DNA from 4 places in the Sediminitomix flava genome. Region 4 is predicted to be linked to each of the others. Evidence: riboswitches for the same ligand, from Rfam matches in the RefSeq annotation. Region 4 holds a riboswitch; each other region holds the start of a gene.
The links. Region 4 has a riboswitch for S-adenosylmethionine ahead of metK (methionine adenosyltransferase). Riboswitches for the same ligand answer to the same signal wherever they lie in the genome.

Region 1 (5,920 bases), 1.1 Mb from region 4:
CATAATATCTTGGGTTTATTACTACTTGAGAATCAAAATCAATAGAGATAGATACTCCTACATTTTTAAATCATTCATATGAACACCTTATAAACAATAAAAAAGCCCAAACAGATCAATATCATGTTTGAGCTAATTGTGTTCAAAAGGAATGAACTATTTGAAGCATAAACTTAAATGTTACTTTGAGAGTCAATCATTTAAGGTTTCTCCTCCGAAATGAAGGTTTGAAATATTTTTATGACAAAAATCATCTTGTTTTAAAACAAATATCAACAGTACTCGTTTAAACTAGTAAACTATTACCAATAAATAACTATAGATATGTTCAAAGTAGGAGATAAAATCAAAGTACATTCACAAGACGATCGTCTTGGACAAGTAAAAGTCGTTTACGGAAAAGAGCTTGTTGACATTTTCTCTCACCAATTCAACAAGTATATCAAAGTAAGTAAGTTTGGTCGCATCAATGTTACATTTGACGATGATGCTACAAATGCAGACTTCTATCCTTCTCAATTAGAAAAAGTCTAATAAAAAAGGGACAAAGATCACTAAAATCTTTGTCCCTTTTTTCGATTAAAAGCTACTATTCAACTGGTAGCTCTATTGCAAATGTTCCTTTCTGATGGAAGTATTCGTCTTCTTTAAAATCAGCTAAGTTTACTTTACCAATAACAAAAGCATTCTCAGCTCCTTGGTATCGCTCATTTATTTCTATGAACTTACTTTCATCTAAAGCAACTCCTTTATCATATCTAAAATACACATCCAAAGTAGCATCATTTGTAAAACGCATAAATGCATCCGTTTTACGTTTTCGGTATTCGTATTTGTAATCATAACGATTTGCAGAAATATCTGAAAGTACCGCTGAACCTGTTGGGTGTCCTCCTGCTCCTTTTCCTTTGAAAAATTGCTTATCAGAGAAAGCCGCTTCAACTACTACACCATTGTATTCGTTATCTACTTTATAGAGGTCATCTGTTGGTTTCACAAATTGAGGCATTACGTATCCAACAACTTCGTCTTCTGGTGTTTTATATACTCTCGCAATTTGCTTGATTTTCAAACCTTTCTCTTTTGCATATTGCATATCAAAAGCAGTCAGATTTTGAATACCATAATTGAAAATCTCCTTAGGATCAACAAACAAACCGTATGAGTGACAGATGATGATTACTAGTTTGTATTTTGCATCAAAACCTCCTACATCTAATGTTGGATCAGTTTCAGCAAAACCTAAATCTTGCGCTTCTTTCAACACATCTTGGTACTCCAATCCTTCATTAAACATCTTTGATAAGATGAAATTAGAGGAACCATTAAAAATACCTCTTACACTATAAAGAAGCTCATTATCATAATACTCCTCCAGTGTACGGATGATTGGAATACTTGCACAAGCTGAAGCTTCATATAGAAGAGAAGTATCATATTCTTTTTGAAGGCTGACTAACTCTTCCAAGTTTTCTGCGATCATCTTTTTATTCGCACTTACTACATTTTTCCCATTCTTAAGGGCATTCGTTACAATGTCGTAAGCTTGATCAACATCATCAATCAACTCTGTAATAAGGTTGATTTCAGGGTTTTTGAGTACCTCATCTTTATCAAATGAGAAATATTTTGAAGGTAAAGGACGTTCTTTGTCTTTATTCTTTACCACAATTTTACTGATGTCGGCACGGAAGTTCTTACTGTTATTTAATACATCATAAAGTCCTTGCCCTACGCATCCAAAACCAAAAAGTCCTATTTTAACATCCCGTGTCATAAATCAATTTCTTTCTATTCTTTTGTTTAAAGAAGGCATCGATCGCCTTTGCTAGTTTATTAAATTCGACCAAGAAGCCATCGTGCCCATAAGTGGAATTGATTTCTTCATAGGTTACATTTTCGACATATCTTGCGATAAATCGTTGCTCGGAAACTGGGAATAATACATCTGTATTTACCCCTATTACTTGCGTATATGATTTGATAAGTTTCAATGCTTCTTTCAATCCTCCTCTGTTTCTTCCTAAGTTATGACTATCCATTGCCTTAGAGAGAGTCCAGTAAGAATAGGCATTAAAACGTTTTGTCAATTTTTCTCCTTGATATTGCTGATAGCTAGAAGCTCTAAAGTTATTAACCTTATCTTCATCATCATCCATTTGTGTAGTTTCATAAGTCTCATAATTTCTATATGAAAGCATCGCAATTGAACGTGCGGCTATCAAGCCATTAATCCCTGCATCATCTCTTTCTTCTTTCCAAGTTGGGTCTGCATTAATGGCTATTCTTTGTGTTTCATTAAATGCAATTCCCCAAGGAGAATGTTTTGCATTTGAAGCTACGATGATCAGATTCTCAGCTAAAGTAGGGTGTTTTACTGCCCACTCTAAAGCTTGTTGTCCTCCTAAAGAACCACCTATTAAAGTATGAATCTTTGAAATCCCCAAATCTACTCTCAGGAGATCTAGCGCATTGACCATATCACGAATTGTGATACTTGGAAAAGAATGATAATAAGGTTTATTAGTTCTAGGATTTACTGAAAGTGGTCCTGTAGAACCGTAACAAGAACCCAACACATTTGCACAAATAATGAAATGTTCGTCTGGATTAAAGATTTTATTATCCCCAAACAAACCACTCCACCAGTCCATGACATCGGCATTTCCAGTTAAAGCATGACAAGCCCAAATAATATTTGAGCCATCTTCATTGATTTTACCTGCGGTTTGGTATTCCAATTGAAATTCAGGAAGTATTTCTCCCGACTCCAGTTCAAATTCCTGCTGATATGTAAAGACTTGTGTGTGCATAATTCTGTGTAAATGTTGAAAAGCAGTCCCGAAGGACTGCCTTGGTTTTGTTTAGACTGCTAGTTCTTCATTAGCAAATGCGGCTGCAAATGCTTTTTCAAAATCAGATTTGATATCTTCAATATGTTCAATACCTACAGATACTCTCAACAATGCTGGAGTTACACCTGCGGCAGCTTGTTCTTCTTCACTCAATTGTTGGTGAGTCGTTGAAGCCGGATGAATAATTAATGTTTTAGCATCCCCTACATTTGCCAAATGACTCACTAATTCCAAAGAGTTTACAAATGTCTTAGCTTCTTCTAACCCGCCTTTCAATTCAAAAGAAAGTACTGCACCAAATCCATTGGTTAAGTATTTCTTAGCCAACTCATGGTGAGGATTATCTTTCAATCCAGGGTAATTTACTTTAGCAACAATTCCTTTTTCATCCAACCACTCCGCTAACTTTAGCGCATTGCTCACATGTCTGTCCACTCTCAAAGAAAGAGTCTCTAAACCTTGTAATAGTTGGAATGAGTTGAAAGGACTAAGTGATGGTCCAAAATCTCTTAAGCCCTCTACTCTTGCACGGATTGCAAACGCAATGTTTCCAAAAGGACTTTCAGAACCGAAAGTCTCCCAAAAATTCAATCCATGATAGCCCTCTGAAGGTTCCGAGAATTGAGGGAATTTTCCATTTCCCCAATTATAATTTCCCCCATCTACGATTACACCGCCAATCGAGGTTCCATGGCCACCAATCCACTTGGTAGCAGAAGCAGTTACGATATTAGCGCCGTGTTGTAGCGGCTTGAATAAATAACCTCCTGCACCAAAAGTATTATCCACAACTAATGGAATATCATGCTTTTTGGCTATCGCTGCTATTTTTTCAAAATCTGGAATATTGAAACCTGGGTTCCCGATGGTTTCAAGGTAAATTGCTTTTGTCTTTTCATTAATTGCTTCATCAAAAGCTTGAGGTTGATCACCATCAACAAAGTTGACTTCAATTCCTAAACGTTGAAAAGCAATTTTGAATTGATTGTAAGTTCCGCCATAGAGGTAAGTCGAGCTAACGATATTATCACCTGCTTGGCATAAGTTATTTAATGCAATGAACTGGGCAGCTTGTCCTGAAGCGACAGCTACAGCAGCTACGCCACCTTCTAGGGCAGCAATTCTTTTTTCAAAAACATCCGTAGTTGGGTTCATGATACGAGTATAGATATTCCCGAATTCCTTCAGTGCAAATAAGTTAGCACCATGGTCGGCATCCTTAAACCCGTATGAAGTCGTCTGATAAATAGGCACAGCTCTTGATCCTGTAGTAGGGTCTATATCTTGACCTGCGTGTACTTGTAAAGTATCGAAATGTAAACTTGCATTTGACATAGTAGTAATGATTTTGAAGGTGTTAAATAAGAAAATAGGTTGACACAGATGTGTCGAGAATTCCCAGATACAGATATGCCGATGTGATATACAGCAAATTGTATATGATTATTCTAGCTATTAATCGAATAGAATAGGGAATTTTAGAAAGGGTATGTATGTGACTAGCACATTCGCATTCGCAAGCGCATTCGGTACTTTGTAGAAATAAAAATTGTACCTATCAGATGATGATGTGATCCCGCAAGAACGGAAGTTTTTGTTGTAGTTGTTTTCATTATTGTTTCGATTTATATATCCTAAAACTTGATTTAGGCAAGGATTTAGCACCTTATCGTTTCTTCACTTTGGAAGGACAGGTTGCTAGAGGGTCATTGAGCCTTGTCTCTCGCCTCTTCCCTATAAACCCAGACACTAAAAAAGTGCGGTTGATCGAGAATTGATACCTCAAAACAACGGCACTTTTTTTTAGTATCCAAATAATCATTCGATTTTTTTCAAATAATCTAAATAAATCACTGAAAACATTTAAACATTTTCAATTCCATCAACTATTTAAAAAGCAAAATCAAACAAACTGAAAATCAACAACTTTAGTCAACCAAAGAAACTTGAACTAATTGATCAAAGAATTTTTCGATGAGAGGACGAATAGTTTTAGAATCGTCATAATTATTTATGATAATAGCAAAAGCAAACTCTTCCGAATCCATATTTTCAGCATAACCAGAATAAGCTAAAACGCGCTTCATACTTCCACTCTTTGCATGGATTTTTCCATTTGCAATAGAAGACCTACACATGTATTTCACCGTCCCTGACTTCCCTACAATCGGGATTGATTTTTTGAATGAATTAAAGACATTCGTACGGGTCATTTTAGATAACATCAAAGTCATTTGACGACTAGTAACACTGTTAAATCTTGATAGACCACTACCATCCTCCATATTAAATCCTGACATTGGCAAACCTCGATTCTCCCATTCATTACGAATCCTTTCAATCCCTTTTTCAGTACTCCCCTTTACTCCAAGTTTTTGATGAGAAATTGCTTTAGCCAGACATTCAGCATACAAATTATTACTCTTATGGTTGACCTCTGTAATCAAATTTGACAATGTCTCTGATTGAATTACACTTATAAGATTAAGATTCTTCTCTTCAAGATTAGATACTAATGTTTCTCCTTGAATTTCAACCCCTAAACCTTTCATATAATCCACCATAGAATGAGTTGTCTGAAGACTTGGAAAAGGTAATGCACCCTTGATTTTAAAACGATTTCGATGGGGAGGAATTGACCCTCTTATAAACCTTTGATTACTTCGAGGGCTTCCAAAAATATAAGCCTGATCACCAGAACCTTTTGCGCCAGATACAACTTCATTATTGAAATTAACTAGAGAACTTAAGTCAGGAGAAGAGCCTAAAAATTTAGTTTCCTTTCCTTCTTCAAAGCTTTGAAAATAAAGCTCATACTTATTCTGATTTATATTCAAACTTGAAATTGGTGCAGCATAATAATTTCCAATATCTTCCCAAATCCATCCTCTAGGAATAAGCTGAGAATCAAAAGCGGCATCAACTCCAATCACATTTCCAGTAATTCGATTAAGAGGTTTCTCTAATTTTATTTTAGAAAAATCATCAGTGGTAAGTGATGGGTCGCCCGAACCGATTAAATACAAATCCCCATTTAGAACGCCATCACGCCAAGTTCCTGAGTA
Region 2 (5,920 bases), on a different contig from region 4:
ATAAGCTTCTTCATATACACCTTCAGTTTCAGATGTAAATGCACTCGCTACAGGAACAGATTTAGAGGCGTCCAAAACATGAATCACAGGACCACTATATACAGGGTCAATTTTAACTGCTGTGTGAATTCTTGACGTAGTAGCACCACCAATCATTAAAGGAATTTTAAGTCCTTTACGCTCCAATTCTTCAGCTACATAAACCATTTCATCAAGCGATGGAGTAATTAGACCACTCAATCCGATCATATCTACATTCTCCTCTACAGCTTTAGCAATAATCTGCTCAAGAGGAACCATCACACCCATATCAATTATTTCGAAGTTGTTACAAGCTAGTACAACTCCTACAATATTTTTACCGATATCGTGTACGTCTCCTTTTACTGTAGCCATCAAGATTTTTCCCGCGCTACTTTTTCCTGAAAGTCCAGGGTTATTTCTCTTTTCCTCTTCAATAAATGGAATCAAGTAGGCTACAGCTTTCTTCATTACACGAGCCGATTTAACAACTTGTGGCAAGAACATCTTTCCTTCTCCGAAAAGATCACCTACGATATTCATTCCATCCATCAGAGGGCCTTCAATTACTTGAAGTGGGCGATCAAACTTCTGCCTTGCTTCTTCAGTATCCTCATCTATAAAGTCTACAATACCTTTTACTAGCGCATGAGAAAGACGCTTTTCTACAGGAGCTTCACGCCAAGAAAGATCAACTTCTTTTTTCTTACCATCCCCTTTTACAGTTTCAGCAAGTTCAACAAGTCTTTCTGTCGCATCATCTCTTCTATTGAGTAATACGTCCTCTACGCGTTCTAGTAGTTCTTTAGGAATCTCTTCATAGACCTCAATCATACCAGCGTTTACAATACCCATATCCAAACCTGCTTTAATTGCATGATAAAGGAATGCTGAGTGCATTGCTTCACGAACTACATTGTTACCTCTAAAAGAGAAAGAGACATTACTGATACCTCCACTCACTTTCGCATGAGGAAGATTCTGTTTGATCCAACGTGTAGCCTCAATAAAATCAACACCGTAATTATTGTGCTCATCAATACCTGTAGCAACAGTAAGTACGTTAGGGTCAAAAATGATGTCTTGTGGAGGGAAATTAACTTTCTCTACTAATATATCATATGATCTCTTACAGATTTCAATTCTTCTTTGATAACTATCCGCTTGCCCTGTTTCATCAAATGCCATGACTACTACAGCTGCTCCATATTTCTTTACCAGTTCTGCCTTTTTAATAAACTCTTCTTCTCCCTCTTTCAAAGAAATTGAGTTTACAACCCCTTTACCTTGTACACACTTCAGACCAGCTTCAATTACTGACCATTTTGAAGAGTCAATCATAATTGGTAAACGAGCAATATCTGGTTCAGATGCAATGAGGTTTAGGAATCGGGTCATGGCTTCCTCAGAATCCAACATCCCTTCATCCATATTTACATCAATCATTTGTGCACCACCTTCTACTTGGCTACGAGCAACCTCCAAAGCTTCATCGTACTTATCTTCTTTGATAAGTCTTTTAAACTTCAACGAACCAGTAACATTTGTACGCTCACCAATGTTAGCAAACATACTATCTTCTTTGATAGAAATAGGTTCTAGTCCAGATAGGTGAAGTACTGCATCTTCTTCAGGAATTTGTCTTGTTTCATGAGGACTAACTACTTCAGCAATTTTCTGAATGTGATCTGGTGTAGTACCACAACATCCACCAATAATATTTACTAGACCATTACTAGCAAAGCCTTCAATAATTTCTGCCATCTCCTCTCCTGTTTGATCGTATTGACCAAATTCGTTTGGAAGACCTGCATTTGGGTGTGCTGAGATTAGACAATTAGAGACTCTTGAAAGTTCTTGAACATAAGGCCTGAGAAGATCTGCACCTAAAGCACAGTTCAAACCTACACTAAACAAGTTTGCGTGTGAAATGGAATGCCAAAATGCTTCTGCAACCTGTCCAGAAAGCGTACGACCACTCGCGTCAGTAATAGTACCAGAAACCATTACAGGAAGTCTTTTACCATAGCTTAGATTTGGAAATTCATCAGTGATTTCAACATTACCTTTTTCTTGATCATCAAAATACTTTTCGATCGCAAATAAAGCCGCCTTACAGTTTAGCGTATCAAAAACCGTTTCGACTAGAAGTAGATCACAACCACCTTCTACTAATCCTTTGGTCTGTAAATAGTATGCATCTACAAGTTGATCGAAAGTAACGGCACGATAACCCGGATCATTCACATCTGGGGAAATGGAAGCTGTTCTGTTTGTAGGTCCCATAGAACCTGCCACATATTTAGGCTTAGAAGGATCTTCCGCTGTTAATTCATCAGCTACTTCTTTGGCTATTCTTGCAGATTCATAGTTAAGTTCATAAACTATATGTTCAAGCTTATAATCTTCCATGGCTATTGTTGTACCACTAAAGGTATTGGTTTCAACAATATCTGCCCCTGCCAAGAAATACTGTCTATGGATATCCTTAATAATATCTGGACGAGTAATAGACAATAAATCGTTGTTGCCTTTAAGGTCAGATGGATGATCAGTAAATCTATCTCCTCTAAAATCTTTTTCTTCTAATTTATGGCGTTGGATCATAGTACCCATTGCACCATCCAAAATTAGAATACGTTCTTTCGCTAAGTCTTTGATGTCTTTTTTCTCCATGCTTGCAGTCAATTCATATTTTGACACACTAATTATACAGACGCATGTGAAAACAAACAATAGAAAATTCTTGATTGATTACTAGCAACTTACATATACTTTGTAAGTAGTTTTTGGTCATAAAAAAAAGGGCAAGAAAGCCCTATTTAATCAAAATAAATCTATGATTGCTTTCACCTATCTTCCTCAGACACCTCTGAGCCGGGAATTGGCACCAAGCATGTAAAGCTTCTTGGTTGCCAAGGCATCATTGAGCCCGGTCTCTCCACCTTTCAGGATAAGTGGTACAAAGATATGTAATCAATCTTATTATTAAAATTTTATTATTGAGAAATGTAATTTCACTTAATTAATTTCTCCAATTTTGTCCTTCTCCCACAGGTTCTTTCTGTATATTCATCCAAATTCGATATTGTTCTTGTGGATCTTGGTAATTAGAACGATATGACATTACAATTTGTGGGTTACTAAATGGCTTAAAGTTATTTTTTAATTCCATTGCCCATCTTTGATTTTCGGTTTGCATATTTTTCAATGCTAAGAAAGTTGCTTTAAACTCTTCTTTGGTTTCTGGAAATGGAAAAATATCAACTTCATCCAAGTAAACTGTCATTTCGGATAAAGGTACTTTAATGAATAAATGATCCTTACCTTCAAACTCAGGTAAAGCCACCTTTACTGTTTTATATCCTTGAAAACTCACTTGAATACTATCTACAGGTTTGATCAGCATTTCTGCTCTACCATCTCCTTTCGTAATAGCTCCTGTTCTTCCTGCCAACACATGCGCTCTGTTCAACGGACGCCCTGTTTCTTTTTCGTAAACAATTACTGTTAATTTATCAGTCTTAGCTTGGTCTTGAGCAAAAGATGGGAAATAAAAGAATAGTCCTACTATGACTAAGGTTATATAATTGATGTTTCTTCTCATAAAAATCTGATTCTATATTGAAGTAATTTGCTAGTAAAATATCATTATCGGAATAAATTTAACAGTATTACTGTTTGTTGACTTTAAAAGTCATAAATTCTCTTAATGGGTTAAAACATAAGTGAATAACCTAATCAAGTAAGGTTTTGTTTTTACAGCTATAAAAAAAACAAAAAAAGGCCATAAGATTTAACTTATAGCCTTTTATACTTTAATAGAAAATCTAAGCGTATGACTCTTCTATTGTATGTACCTTTTGATTGGGTGTGAATCTAGTATATTGTCTTACTTCAGTCCAATTTGTGTATTCTAAACCTTTTTCTTTCAATCTATCAAGAGTTTGAATAGATGGCCATGACATATATGGATATTTAGGCTCTTTGAATTGTGGTATTGGAATAATTGCTTCTTTATTATCAAGCTTGTGGAAATACTCATTAAACTGTTTCATCGCAACATGCATAAAGTTATACATGATAGTTAAATGAGAATCTTTCTTTCCTCTTTTTATTGGAGTCTGAATTAAAATGTCACCACAATCAATGTCAGCTGTAAGCTCATGTAGTGTTGATCCATAAACTTCTTCATCAGATTCCATTAGGTGTACAAATGGTTCTACTCCTCTAAAGTCAGGAAGAAGTGATGGATGAATATTGACAATTGATACTTTAGGCATATTGATAAAATCTTTTTTCAAGATTTGATCTAAGCCACAAGAAAGGAAAACATCTGTTTCAAGATTTTTCAACTCATCAATAGTTTCTTTCTTATTAAAGTTGTCTGATTCAATGATTTTGAATCCATACATTTTAGAAAGCTCTTGAACGGAGTATAGTTTATCTTCTTCTTTTCTGAATATATTTAAGATTGATGCAGCCAAAGGAATAAAAGCCGCTAAACCTAAATAATAAAAAATGAAGGAAGAATTAAATCGTTTAAACATGAATCTCAATCCCTTCAAATCGTTGATAGTAACTCCATCAATTTTCATGTCTTTTTTTGAAAAAACAACTGCTTTTATAGGCAATTTATATTTTCTCAACATTAAGTTCAAAGCTAACACCGCCACATAAGATGGTGAGCACCCGTATACAATGTTCATAAAAAAATTAGAATAGTGATATGTAAATGATGCCCGAATATAGCAATGTTGGTATTTAAATAATAAAATAATACAATTATTTAATGTTAAGTGAATGATTTTTCATTAATGAAATAAATTGTATTAAATCTACAATTCTTACAAAATCAAAATATTTTAAAGTATGTAAACCTGTATATGAGTAAGATACGCCGCTGTTTGTTTACAAATAGGTTAAAAGAAAGTAGTATCTAGCATAATTATGAAATAACCTATTCTGAGATATGTATAGAAACCTAATTACTGCTGCACTTATTGCTAATATCCTATCGATTGAAAAAGAGTTAATTCTTAATTCGCCTCAGCAAATCATAAAATCAGAAGAAGCTATTCAGTATTCATTTTCAAGAATAGAACTTGAAACCATAATTTTAGAAATTGAGGATGAATATCATCTCAACCTAATTGACCTTAATAGGGACCGAGTGTCTAATTTGAATGACCTATTTTATATCTTAAACCAATCTGAAGAAGTTACCCCATAAAAAAAGCCTTTCAAATATCTAAATCTGAAAGGCTTTTCGTATTGCATATGTCTTACCTTAAGGAAGCATATTCTTAAACTGTTGATATGTTGTTATTCCTCCTTCAGTTCTTTCACACCCTTGTGCATCAGCTTGACTTCTGATATCTGAAATCCTACTGTCATTCGACGGGTGAGTACTTAAAAATGCAGGAGTTGAAGATTCAAAATTTGGATCACTTTCCATTTTTTCAAAGAATCCAGCAGCACCGCCACAATCATATGAAGTAGATTTAAGGTACTTTACAGAAAACTCATCTGATTGAGCTTCTTGGTCTCTACCAAACTTCAAGGTAACAAGAGAAGTGGCAATCTGAGCAAGTTGTTGTTGATAGTCTGCTGAATTACCTAAGAGGATCTCAAGTAATATAGAGATACCGTATTGTCTTTGCATTGCCTTAGAAGAATGTCTTTTTTCAGCATGGGCAATTTCATGTCCAATAACCCCTGCCAAATGATCTTCATGGTCTAAGTATTGAATCAAACCTTTATGTACATAAATATAACCACCTGGGGTTGCAAATGCATTCAATACATCGTTGTCTATGATTTTAATCTGATCATAAGCAAAAGTATCCTTGTACTTAATTTCGGGTGAAGCTAAAATATCATCAAGTATTCCTCGAAG
Region 3 (5,920 bases), on a different contig from region 4:
ACTCTCTTTTTTTAGTTGTGACTTACTTTGAGCAAATGACTCATTAATAAACAGGCTACTTAAACCGAAAATGGTTAAAAGAATAATGGTTTGTAGTTTTATATTTTTGATCATGTAGGGATATTTAGGTCTATCATCTAATCACTTTAAAAGACGTAAGGGAAGGCTAAAGAGTGGGAATTGATTTATTAATAAAATCTAATTTGGACATTAAAAAAAGCTAAAAGCACGAATGCTTTTAGCTTCTCTAATCGAATTATGTGGTTTAATTCACTCAAAATCTGAATACTACGAAAAGGTATTTCAGAGTTATAAATTATTTCTCTTTTGACTCATTATTTAATACAAAGTAATCTACAGGATCAACTTGTTCTCCTGCTTTTATCACCTCATAATGCAAATGTGGACCAGTTGAATTTCCTGAAGAACCTACAAAGCCAATCACATCTCCTTTAGAAACGTAATCTCCTACCTCTACATTAAAGCCTGAAAGCTGACTATATGAAGTCTTATAAGTTTGATCGTGACCGATAATAATCTGACGACCATGTCCAATACCTTTCCCTTTAAACTCTTTTAATATAACTCTCCCATTTGCTGTAGCTACAACTGGAGTTCCAATTTTCGCCCTAAAATCAATACCCTTGTGCATTAGTTTTTTCTTTGAAATAGGATGAAAACGCATACCAAAATGAGAAGATACTTCTACCTTTTCCATTTTTAATGGGACGATACTTGGTTCATTATCAAAGCTTGAATTCTCTATAGAAATAGCTTGAATAAGTATACCTAGTAAAGGAATAAAAAGTAGATAGCTAAATTGTTTTAGTCTTGAGCTTTTATTATTCTGAATCATTTGTACTCGCTTTTTAAGTTTGCTTCCAAAGTTTTTACTGAGTAATAAATGTTTATTCTCTACCTGTGAAAGCATTAATTTTAAATAATTAACCTCCGACTCATTTCTTGAAAGCACCTTTTGATCTGCTAAATATTCATGAAGAATGTTGAAAGAATTTTTAAGGACAAAAGCAAAAGGGTTACACCAAAACAAAATGGTATAACATTCTAGTAAGATGCTATCAAAAGAGTGGAGCTGTCGGACATGAGCTTGTTCATGTGTAATAATAGACTTAATACCATCTATTGACTTATAATTGGACGGTAAAAAAATCCAATGAAAGAAAGAGAAAGGGGCAGAAGGGTGATTTGTTAAATAAAAGGTATTTCCTTTAATTTCTGTCTTTAAAGCTGAACTTCTGATCGAAATCAACTGTCTAAATTGAATTATAAACCTTATTAAAAACAATATCACACCAAATATATAGATGACAAATAGCAGTGTACTCCATTCAAACGACATTGCTTGTGACACTTCTAATACATCTATATTTTGAGAATTTTCGATTTTCTCAAAATCTTCTATCCATAATGTATATTTCTTTAAATTATCTTCAATAGGAATATCAAAAGATACTAGTGGTCCAAGAATTGAACTTATCAGAATCAAATAAAGAATCCCTCTATTTAACTGATGGAAAGTAGCCTTCTGGAAGAGTACACGAAAAAATAGATATGGTATGGTCATCAATACACTCGACTTCCATAGAAAGTGTAAAAACTCGATCATTTTGTTTTTTTCTTTTGATCTATTTTATCTTCAACCATTCTTTTAATTTCCTCAAGTTCAGAAATACTTAAATCTTCACTCTCTGTAAAAAAAGAAGCAAAACCCGATAAAGAACCATTAAAAAATGACTTGACTATTCCTTTGAAATGTGATCCAAAATATTCCTTTTTCGACACCAAAGGATAATATTCATTTACCTTACCGTAAGTATTAAATCCCAAGAAACCTTTTTTAGTCAACACACGAATCACAGTTGAGATAGTCGTATATGCTGGTTTAGGCTCTGGAAATTGGGCTACAATATCTTTTAGATATGCTTTTTCAAGCTTCCATACATATTGCATAATTTGTTCTTCTGCCTTTGTCAATTCTTTCATGACTGCAATATAATTACTTTTGTAGTTATAAAACTATTTTTATAGTCATAAAAGATTAAAAAAATATTTGTTATTGTTTTTCAGATTCTAAAACAAAAGATTCTATTCTCCGTTTTAAAAGGATATCTCAATAAATTTCAGTCTAACAATTAAACTTTATTAACTTTTATTTGATAAAGAAGATCTAAAGCTTCAAATTTGCAATAGCATCAAGAATCTTTAAAGATACCAACCGAGCAAAAGAGCCACGGTGGTTGAAGGATGTGGTCAGTATAGACAAAAAAATGTACTCCCTTCACTTGAGGCCATTTCATTGTTTCACTTTTTAAATCAAAACAACATGGCACTTGATATAATCGAAAGAAAAACCGTAGAATTTAAAGAGAAGTTTTCCACAGAAAGCGCTCAAAAATTAGTTGATCGATTCAATTACTTAGTAGCAGATAAAGGATGGAATATAATAAAACAAGCATATATCCATACACTACAAAGTGAAATTATAAGTCGTGATCTAATTAAAGATCCAGAAGAAAAACAAATTATTGCCCACTCTATATATCATCCAATTGAATTGAGTGATGGGCATATTCAACTTGTTAGATAATAAAAAAGAGTCCTTTTAATGAATAATTTAAAGGACTCTGTTATTTAATTCCTAGATCATCATTTATTCAGACGCCCACTTAGGGTTTAATTTCAATATTTCATGATATACAGGACAATCTTTATCGTGAGCTCCTTTTAAATATCCTGTACTCATCAGAAATTCATTAGTAATCTCACCTCCTGTAAACTTGAATGTCTTTTTAAATAATTTCACCCACTCTTCTTTTGTCTTTGGGTGATTCAAGTCTAGCCAATTTTTAAATGAACCATGTTCTTTTTGTAATCCCAAAATCACATTTGCATTATGAATAGCTGCATTGACTTTTAGTTTATTCCTAATTATTCCCTTATCAGATAGAAGCCTTTCTCTATCTCCTTCTGAGTAATTTGCTACAACTTCAATCTCATATTGATCATAAGCCTCATAGAAATTCTCTTTTTTATTCAAAATTGTTGTCCAAGAGAGTCCTGCTTGATTTATCTCTAAAATCAATCTACCAAACAACTCATTATCCGATTCTAAAGGAAATCCATACTCATGATCATGGTAAAATCTATTTACATCATCTTCTTTCATCAAAGCTACAGCTTGACAATATGATTTTGGCTTTGGCTCCATCTTCTAGTATTATTATATTTTATTCTAATAAAATTATAAAATAAATAGACAATTACTAGAATTATGCAAAGGATTTAATGTAGATGATCTGAAGTGTTTTCAAAGATGTTCTGATGTTCCGTCATTTTACCCATTATAGACTTCATCACTCGAACTCTCGCCCAACGCGGTAAAAAATCAAGAGAGTAAATGAGCAGTTTTGTGAGTAAACCAGGAAGTACAGTACTTTTTCTACCTAAAGCTTTGAGTATAGGAACTCCAATCATACTCGTGGAAAGTGCCATATTCATTTTCATATCTGCTCGTTCTGAGAATGGTGTTTTAACGGGCCCAGGTGCAGCTGCTAAAACGTCCACATTATGGTCTTTCATTTCATAAGATAATCCTTCAGCTAATGATTGAACATATGCTTTACTTGCAGCATAATTTGAAGCTAAAGGAACTCCTTGAAAGCTTACCAAAGAACTTAATAATATAATTCCCCCTCTCCTTTCTTCAGCAAATCTTTTGGCGAAGTGATAATTAAGCTTTAAGACTGCAGCACAGTTTACTTGAAGCATATTTAATTCCTTTTTAAGGTCTGAGTGAATCAACTTCCCAGAAGTACCAAAACCAGCAGATTGAATAAGTAAACCAACCTCAAGCCCTTCACAAGCTGCTAAAATAGCATCTATACTAAACTCCTCTGACACATCTTTAGCCACAATCTTGACTTCTGTATTATATTTTTTCATTAGGCCATTAGCCAATATTTCAAGTTTATCGAAATACCTAGAATTCAAGACTAAATTGAAACCTGCACTGGCTAAAAGATTACTTAGTTCAAGACCAATTCCAGATGATGCGCCAGTAACTACGGCCCATTTTCCATATTTATTTAATAATCTATTTTTTTCTTTAGTAGAAAGTTTCATGGTTAGAATGAGTTGATAATTGGGGTTAAGAAAAAATAGACATAAAAAATAGCCTTTCCTCATAATTTGAAGAAAGGCTATAAAATTTTAAATGGTAATCGTAAAAGAAATTCGATTTCCCATATCGTAGGATGAAACTATCTTAAAATCCTTCTTTTGGTACTTATCTAAAATATCTTCTGCCAAATTCGGGTATTCTACTTTGGTCAAAAGTTCTTTCATTAGTCGATACTCAAAACTAAAGTCTCTCAATAAGAGCCCGAACTCTTTTTTATCTTCAAGACCTTCTTCAATATCATCTTCCCAAAACTCTAATACATAGCAGTTTTCCTGATCTTTGCTTACCATCTTATCATTATACAGTTTAGTATCGCCGCAAGATTAAGAAATATCAACGAGTTTTTCGTCCTCTTTCTCATATTTCTTGAAATAGGCTTTCGCTGCTTCAATAACAGTTTTAGAGAGTAGAATAGTTGAAATCATGGTTGGCCAAGCCATCACAGCATACATTCCATCAATCAAGTTGATCAAGACATCCAATGGGATCAATGCTGCAATAATTATAATCGCACAATAAAACCAATTGTAGTACTTCTGATATTTTGCTCCAAAAACAAAACCTGTACATTTTGTTCCGTAGTATGACATCGTAAATAATGTAGTCATAGAGAAAGTCACAACAGCAAATAAAAGAATATACTTTCCTACGTAAGGAATACCTGATTCAAATGCGAGAGCTGTAACTTCAATACCGTTTCCGCTTCCATCTTTCCAAACTCCCGTTATTAGAATCGCAAGAGCTGTCATTGTACAAACAATTACTGTGTCAATGATAGGTCCCAGCATTGCTATCAAGCCCTCACGAACAGGTTCACTTGTTTTGGCTGCACCATGCATCATTGGAGCCGTACCTAGTCCTGCTTCATTTGAAAATGCTGCTCGTCTTGCTCCAATAATTATAACTTGACCGATAGCTCCTCCAAGAACTGCTTCACCAGAAAAGGCATCAGAAAAAATCAATTCAAAACAAGGAATGATTTGCTCATAATTACTTAAGATGATATAAATAACACTAATTGAATAAACTAAAACCATTACAGGTACAAGCTTACCCGCTATATTTCCAATTCTTTGAATACCTCCTAAGATAACAAGGGCTACTATAGATAAGATAACTAAAGAAATAATTAGTTTAGGTACCCACACTTCACCTGTATAAGTCTGAGGAACAACTACCTCATACACAATTTGAGTCAACTGATTAGATTGGAATGCTGGAGTTGTACCGATCATCCCTGCCAACGAAAAAATAACAGCTAGAGGCTTCCACTTCTTACCAAGTCCTTCCATTATCACATACATAGGTCCTCCCTGTACATTTCCTTCGTCATCCTTTCCCCTGTACATAATGGAAAGCGTACAAGTAAAGAACTTGGTCGCACTACCTACAATTGCTGAAATCCACATCCAAAACAACGCACCTGGACCACCCATAATAATTGCGATGGCTACGCCACTAATGTTTCCTAAGCCAACTGTTGCTGCAATAGCTCCAGAAAGTGTTTCATAATGGTTTAACTCACCCTCTTCATTCGGGTCATCATATTTCCCTCTTAATACATCAATAGCATGTTTTAAGTATCTGAAAGGTAGAAATTTTGAAATCATCAAAAAATAAAAACCTCCACCCAGTAATAGTACCAGAAGTGCAGGTCCCCACATGGCATTACTAAAACTAGAAAGAGCTTTTTCTATGAATGTTGATTGTGTAGTAGCT
Region 4 (5,920 bases):
TCTTCTGGGAAAGAAGGCATACACATACGTTCTGCAGAAGCATTTAGCCTTTTTGCATTTTCATCTGGACGGAAAATCAAGACCTCTTCTTCATTTTTTACATTTCTGAAAGCTTTTAATCCTTCAAAAATAGATTGTCCGTAATGAATAGCTGAAGTTGCCGGACTTAACTTGAAGTCATCGTAAGGAATAATTCGGAAATCACCCCATTTGCCATTTTCATAGTCAGCTATAAACATATGATCTGTAAAATCTCTACCAAAATTAGGGTTCTTAAGATCAATTTCTGAAAGTCTGGACTTAGACGTTTTTTCAATTCGAATATCTACGGCTAGTTCTTGCATAAAATGTGCTTTAAGGTGAAACCATGTTTTTGAACGGTAAATTGCAATAGTCAAAGACAAGCCTCTTCTTAATCGAAACAAAAGAAAGGCATCTTTCTGCAAAGATACCTTTAAATTCTTTTCTCCAATAATGGAGGCCTATCTTATATTTCGTTGGAAACTCTTCTCCAATATTTAATGGAAAGTTCTAATTTAATCCTATGAAAAACAAAAAAATGTTTTTCATAGCGCTAATTTTCCAAAAAATATACGGCAAATGAGATTTTTGGTTTCTAAAATTTAGATTCCTTTAAAGTTATTTTTGATTAAGTCAGTCAATTCTTCGGTTACACCTTGGCAACTAGCAATTATTTGTCCTTTGAAAATAAACTCATCTCCGCCATAGAAATTAGTGACTACACCTCCAGCCTCTTTCACAATTAATCCTCCTGCAGCAACATCCCAAGGTTTTAGGTCATACTCAAAGAAACCTTCAAAACGACCTGCGGCGACATAGGCAAGGTCAATAGCCGCAGCACCAATTCGACGTAAACCATGACAAGCTTGCATCAAATGCTGAAGTGCATTCATGTAACCTTCCATCAGCTGAAAGTTTTGGTAAGGAAAGCCAGTTGCAATTAATCCTCTACTCAATTCTGGTTCTGGAGAAGTTTTAATCTTATTTCCATTTAAATAAGCACCTCCACCTTTCCATGCATAGAATGATTCTTTTCGGTTAGGTTCATGAACAACGCCTAACAATAATTCTTCACCTTTCGCAAGTGCAATACTAATGGCAAAAGTTGGAATACCATGAATGAAATTGGTTGTACCATCCAGTGGGTCTATAATCCAATTATACCCACCTTCATTTCTAGTACCAGTTCCTTCTTCTGCTATAAAACCTGCTTCAGGTAAAAAATCAGATAATTTTTCAACAATCATTTTTTCAGAGGTTTTATCGACATAAGAAACCATATCATTTGTCCCTTTATATTCAATATCCTCGCGCTCAAAACGAGAGCGTTCAACCATGATAAACTGTCCTACCTCTTCACTAAGTTCGACTACTTTTTTACATAGCCCTTCAAGTTGAAAATCTCCCATAAAAAAATCTATTGCTTAAAATTAAGGTTTGTCCACTTTCCAATTAAGAACATATCATCTATGCGTAATAGATGTATTTTCTCAAGGACAAAATGTCGTCAATTTTCTTACCAAAAACTATTCATATCCAATGATTCATTCAAATAGAAGTTTTTCATGTACTCAAAGACAATATGGGAGTTTTGGTAGAAGACATCTTTGGAAGGCATATCTTCAATTCCATGCTCTTCTTTCAACATTTCAAACTCTTCTTCGGTAATGTTTGTCCCTGTCATTGACCAAGCAGAAAAGTTACGATCTTCTACATGCCCTTCCATTACCATTTTTACATGCCTGTGTCTTTCATCTGAAGAAATCTTGTTGTACAGCGCTTTCACTTGCTCTTCATCGCCTTCAAGTACCTGAAGAAAATACTCATCTGAACACAACAGCATTCCTGAGATTTTCTTGTCAGCATTGTTGGTTTGACTTTTTTTCAAGATTTCAAACAATTCATCATCTGATAGTTCTTCTGAACGAGTACTCGAATAACATAGATAGTAGATCATTTTTAAAACTGTTTAAGTGAATGATACTCCAATATCTATGATCTGCTTTTTTATTTTCAGTCAATTTCGAGCACTTTTTTACATAAGAATGATTTCAGTTTGAATACAAGAATCAATCAATTTCTCGATTGAAAACCTCTTGAATATGCCTCGCATTATCTCCTTCAATTTTATTAATTCGCTGTATCGTGTGAGGTGAGGCTTCAAAAATATGCTTAAAAATAATCCACTCAACTCGTTCGGTATGGGGCGGTGTGGTAAGTGAACCTCTATAATGAAAAAATGCAAAATCCTTACTTTTGTCAAGCCCTTTGGCAAGAGAACGAACATCTAGAGATTTAGCAGGCAATACAACTCTATCCCCTACTTTGTCTGGAATTCGTTCGATCAATTCTTTAAAGAAATTAGGATCTGTTCCTTCTTTAAAAAGCACAGCTAAAACTAAGTAATTTTTAGAACCATCCTTATTAGTATTTGAATGTACCAAATGCATTTCCATTGGATATGTCACACCATCTATCAAATGTTCTGACGGAGTATGAAAGTGAAGTTGGTCAAAATTGTACTCTATTCCATCAAAACTAAACGTACTTCCAGGTTCATATTCTACTTTTACCGTTTTGCCTTCATTGATAAGTTGGTGAGGTTTATCTGTGATATGTGTATAATTATAATAAATCGTATGTGTTGAATCGTCTTCTTCGGAGGTTACTATATTTATAGGTGATTGTAACTTCCCATGCCCTTTCTCTACAGAAAGGTAATGTGTTTGTTTGAGATGATTATCGGCAACAGTTTCGTCTTTGGGAGAATGTTTACAAGCTATAAAAAAGCTACATAGCAAAAAGAGAATGATACTTTTCATATGATTTTTAATACATAAACATCATTTTCTTCTTGAATAATTCAGACCTACATTCATCTAAATCACAATAGTTTATCCAATTCTGAAACTCTTCGTGAAAATCCTTTTATTGAATCTTTCTAAATAAAATTGGTGACACAATAGAATTTATATACCTTTGTATAGCTTATCAAGAAAGACCGAGGGACTGGGCCCGATGAAGTCTTAGCAACCCCCTTCCAAATAGGCAGGTGCTAATTCCCATTTCTGACAAGAGTCAGGAGAAGATAAGTTTCATCCTACCGATATGGACTCTTCTTTTTTGATAGCGTTTTGGATTGCACCGTGCACTATCATTTTCTGTATAAAATTTAGTGCTTTTCATTGGAATGTGATTTTTGATCTAAGAAAAATATAGGTTCTTGACCAAACAAATCTACATTGTAAGCTGTTTAGCATCGGAACAATAGTTCACGAGATATCCAGAATCTAAATAAAAGTTGATTTAAATTTAATAACTCAAGAATGGCATACCTATTCACATCTGAATCGGTGTCTGAAGGGCACCCTGATAAAGTTGCTGACCAAATCTCAGACTCAGTCTTAGACGCAATGTTGTCTCAAGACCCAGACTCTCGTGTTGCTTGTGAGACGCTCGTAACTACAGGGCTTGCAGTATTAGCTGGAGAAATCACAACAAAAGCATACGTAGAAATCCCTGATATTGTACGCGAGACAATTAATAATATAGGTTATAACAAAGATAATTATCAATTCTCTGGAGACTCTTGTGGTGTTCAAGTGGCACTGCACAGTCAATCACCTGATATTGCACAAGGTGTAAATGAAGGAGAAGGAGTTGATAAAGAGCAAGGAGCAGGAGATCAAGGGATGATGTTTGGTTATGCCACAAATGAGACTCCAGAATATTTGCCTACAGCTTTGGCATTCTCTCACCGTTTGGTAAAGGAATTGGCTAACATCCGTAAAAATGAATCTGATGTAATGCCATATCTTCGCCCTGATGCAAAAGCTCAAGTAACGATTGAGTATAATGAAGACGGTAAACCAAAGCGTGTTCATACAATTGTTGTTTCTACTCAACACGATGATTTTGCAGCAGAAGAAGAAATGTTAGCAAAAATTGCTGAGGATGTAAAAGAGCATGTTATTGCTAGAGTAATTCCTGCTGAATTATTAGACGGAGATACAATCTATCACATCAACCCTACAGGTAAATTTGTGATTGGTGGACCTCACGGTGATGCAGGTTTGACTGGTCGTAAAATTATTGTAGATACTTACGGTGGTAAAGGTGCTCACGGTGGCGGTGCATTTTCAGGAAAAGATCCTTCTAAAGTAGACCGTTCGGCTGCTTATGCTGCTCGTCACATCGCGAAAAACGTAGTTGCAGCAGGATTGGCAGACGAAGCGTTGGTACAAGTTGCTTATGCAATTGGTATCTCAAATCCAGTATCTTTGAATATCAATACTTATGGTACAGCTAAAGTAGGTCTTTCTGATGTAGAAATTGCGGCTAAACTTTCTCAAATTTTCGATATGCGTCCTAAAGCAATTATCGATCGTCTGGGATTGAAAAACCCTATCTATACTCCAACGGCAGCTTACGGGCACGTAGGTCGTTCTCCTTACACTGCTGAAGTAGAATTCAACACAGTTGATATCACTGAAGTTGATGGTGTTAAGACAGAAATCCGTAAGAAAGAACTTAAAGAAGTTGAGTTCTTCACTTGGGAAAAGACAGATTATGTAGGAAAAATTAAAGACGATTTTAGCCTTTAATCTTCCAAATCATATACATTTGAACCCCAATCTACTTGTTAGGTTGGGGTTTTTCACTTTTTCACCCTTTGGGTAAATGTAGAGATTGATATTTATGAAGAAGATTATCTTTTTTGTTACCAGCCTTTTATACTTCACCTTTCAAGCAAATGCTCAAGTTGCTTTAGATCAAAAAGTAAGTTCGTACACATGTGATTGCTTACGAAATTATGCTCCTGAAGAAATTGACGATGAGATAATGGAAAATTGTATTTCAGAAGCAATGAAAGCAGTAGCTCCAGAAATGACACAAGTGCAAATCAAAGCCCTTGAACAAGTCGATAATATGTGGGCACTTATTGAAAATGTAACCAAACAAGTTTCTGAAAATTGCTTGCAACAATCTTCTTCAAAAGATAAAGGAAATACCTATTATTATTCGGTATGGAAAAAGGCCAATAAATGGTATGAAAACGGAAAAACGTTCGAAGAAATACAAGACTATACCAATGCGATAAAAGCTTATGATAAAGCATTAATCATTGACCCTGAATTTGTATTGGCTTGGGATAATATGGGTTTTTGCTATAAGCAACTGAAGAATTACCCTGAAGCAATTAGAGCTTTCAAAAAATCATTAATTCTCTATCCTGAAGGTAAGTTTGCCCAAATTGAGCTTGCAGAAGCCTATCTTTTAACCAAAGAAAGTGATAAAGCCGTAGAAATTTACAATGGTTATAAGGAGCTATTTCCAGATGAAGCTTTTGGCTACTTATCTGCTGGAAATATCCGATTGGGAGAAGGAAATTACAGAGCTGCCACTGAAGATATCCTAATGGCACATAAAATCAACATCTTAACTGGAGCAAACAGTAAACAAAGTAAAAAGCTACTTTTACTAATGTATAAAAAGTATAAAGATGACGGTGCTGAAGATGAGCTTCTCGAAAAAGCCAAAGAAATGGGAATCGAGTTGAAAAAAGAATAAATCTGAACATCTTATTAAATAATAAAGCCCTCTATGAACTGGAGGGCTTTATTGTTTATGTTCTTTATTTCTTACTCAGAAAATCATCGACAAGGTCTTTAAACCCTTGCGCTTTTTCATCTACAAAATCATAGATATCTTCAGCTTTTACTGAGCTTCTTGCTTCAGTCGCCTCCTCTTCCTCTTGTTCAACATCAGATTCTACCTTTTTTGAAAAAGCTTCCTCTGTTTTTTCTTTTGCAAAGCTTGTTGCATCTTTAGCTCCTTTCAGAATCGAATCTGTGAACTTGAAGAAGTCATCAGCATAACCTTTCCCCGCCTTCTTTGT

Region 1: it holds a riboswitch for S-adenosylmethionine, as region 4 does, so the genes downstream of both, BC781_RS07650 (O-acetylhomoserine aminocarboxypropyltransferase/cysteine synthase family protein) here and metK (methionine adenosyltransferase) in region 4, are expected to answer to the same signal.
Region 2: it holds a riboswitch for S-adenosylmethionine, as region 4 does, so the genes downstream of both, metH (methionine synthase) here and metK (methionine adenosyltransferase) in region 4, are expected to answer to the same signal.
Region 3: it holds a riboswitch for S-adenosylmethionine, as region 4 does, so the genes downstream of both, BC781_RS18365 (hypothetical protein) here and metK (methionine adenosyltransferase) in region 4, are expected to answer to the same signal.

The regions. Positions count from the first base shown of each region.
Region 1 is NZ_QGDO01000002.1:75,373-81,292, forward strand. It holds gene BC781_RS07630 (hypothetical protein) at 1-3, opposite strand, end outside; gene BC781_RS07635 (hypothetical protein) at 325-534, shown strand; gene BC781_RS07640 (homoserine dehydrogenase) at 590-1,777, opposite strand; gene metX (homoserine O-acetyltransferase MetX) at 1,761-2,813, opposite strand; gene BC781_RS07650 (O-acetylhomoserine aminocarboxypropyltransferase/cysteine synthase family protein) at 2,865-4,190, opposite strand; SAM riboswitch class I at 4,478-4,598, opposite strand; gene dacB (D-alanyl-D-alanine carboxypeptidase/D-alanyl-D-alanine endopeptidase) at 4,784-5,920, opposite strand, start outside.
Region 2 is NZ_QGDO01000007.1:269,889-275,808, forward strand. It holds gene metH (methionine synthase) at 1-2,697, opposite strand, end outside; SAM riboswitch class I at 2,872-2,981, opposite strand; gene BC781_RS21640 (peptidase associated/transthyretin-like domain-containing protein) at 3,047-3,628, opposite strand; gene BC781_RS21645 (formyltransferase family protein) at 3,852-4,730, opposite strand; gene BC781_RS21650 (hypothetical protein) at 4,994-5,254, shown strand; gene BC781_RS21655 (M48 family metalloprotease) at 5,312-5,920, opposite strand, start outside.
Region 3 is NZ_QGDO01000005.1:221,579-227,498, reverse strand. It holds gene BC781_RS18380 (hypothetical protein) at 1-114, opposite strand, end outside; gene BC781_RS18375 (M23/M56 family metallopeptidase) at 317-1,627, opposite strand; gene BC781_RS18370 (BlaI/MecI/CopY family transcriptional regulator) at 1,624-2,004, opposite strand; SAM-I-IV-variant riboswitch at 2,206-2,298, shown strand; gene BC781_RS18365 (hypothetical protein) at 2,345-2,608, shown strand; gene BC781_RS18360 (DNA-3-methyladenine glycosylase I) at 2,672-3,229, opposite strand; gene BC781_RS18355 (SDR family NAD(P)-dependent oxidoreductase) at 3,304-4,143, opposite strand; gene BC781_RS18350 (hypothetical protein) at 4,231-4,491, opposite strand; gene BC781_RS18345 (alanine/glycine:cation symporter family protein) at 4,525-5,920, opposite strand, start outside.
Region 4 is NZ_QGDO01000002.1:1,218,734-1,224,653, forward strand. It holds gene BC781_RS12015 (branched-chain amino acid aminotransferase) at 1-344, opposite strand, end outside; gene BC781_RS12020 (inositol monophosphatase family protein) at 624-1,430, opposite strand; gene BC781_RS12025 (BLUF domain-containing protein) at 1,538-1,978, opposite strand; gene BC781_RS12030 (carbonic anhydrase family protein) at 2,091-2,843, opposite strand; SAM riboswitch class I at 3,007-3,116, shown strand; gene metK (methionine adenosyltransferase) at 3,348-4,625, shown strand; gene BC781_RS12040 (tetratricopeptide repeat protein) at 4,720-5,592, shown strand; gene BC781_RS12045 (M48 family metallopeptidase) at 5,657-5,920, opposite strand, start outside.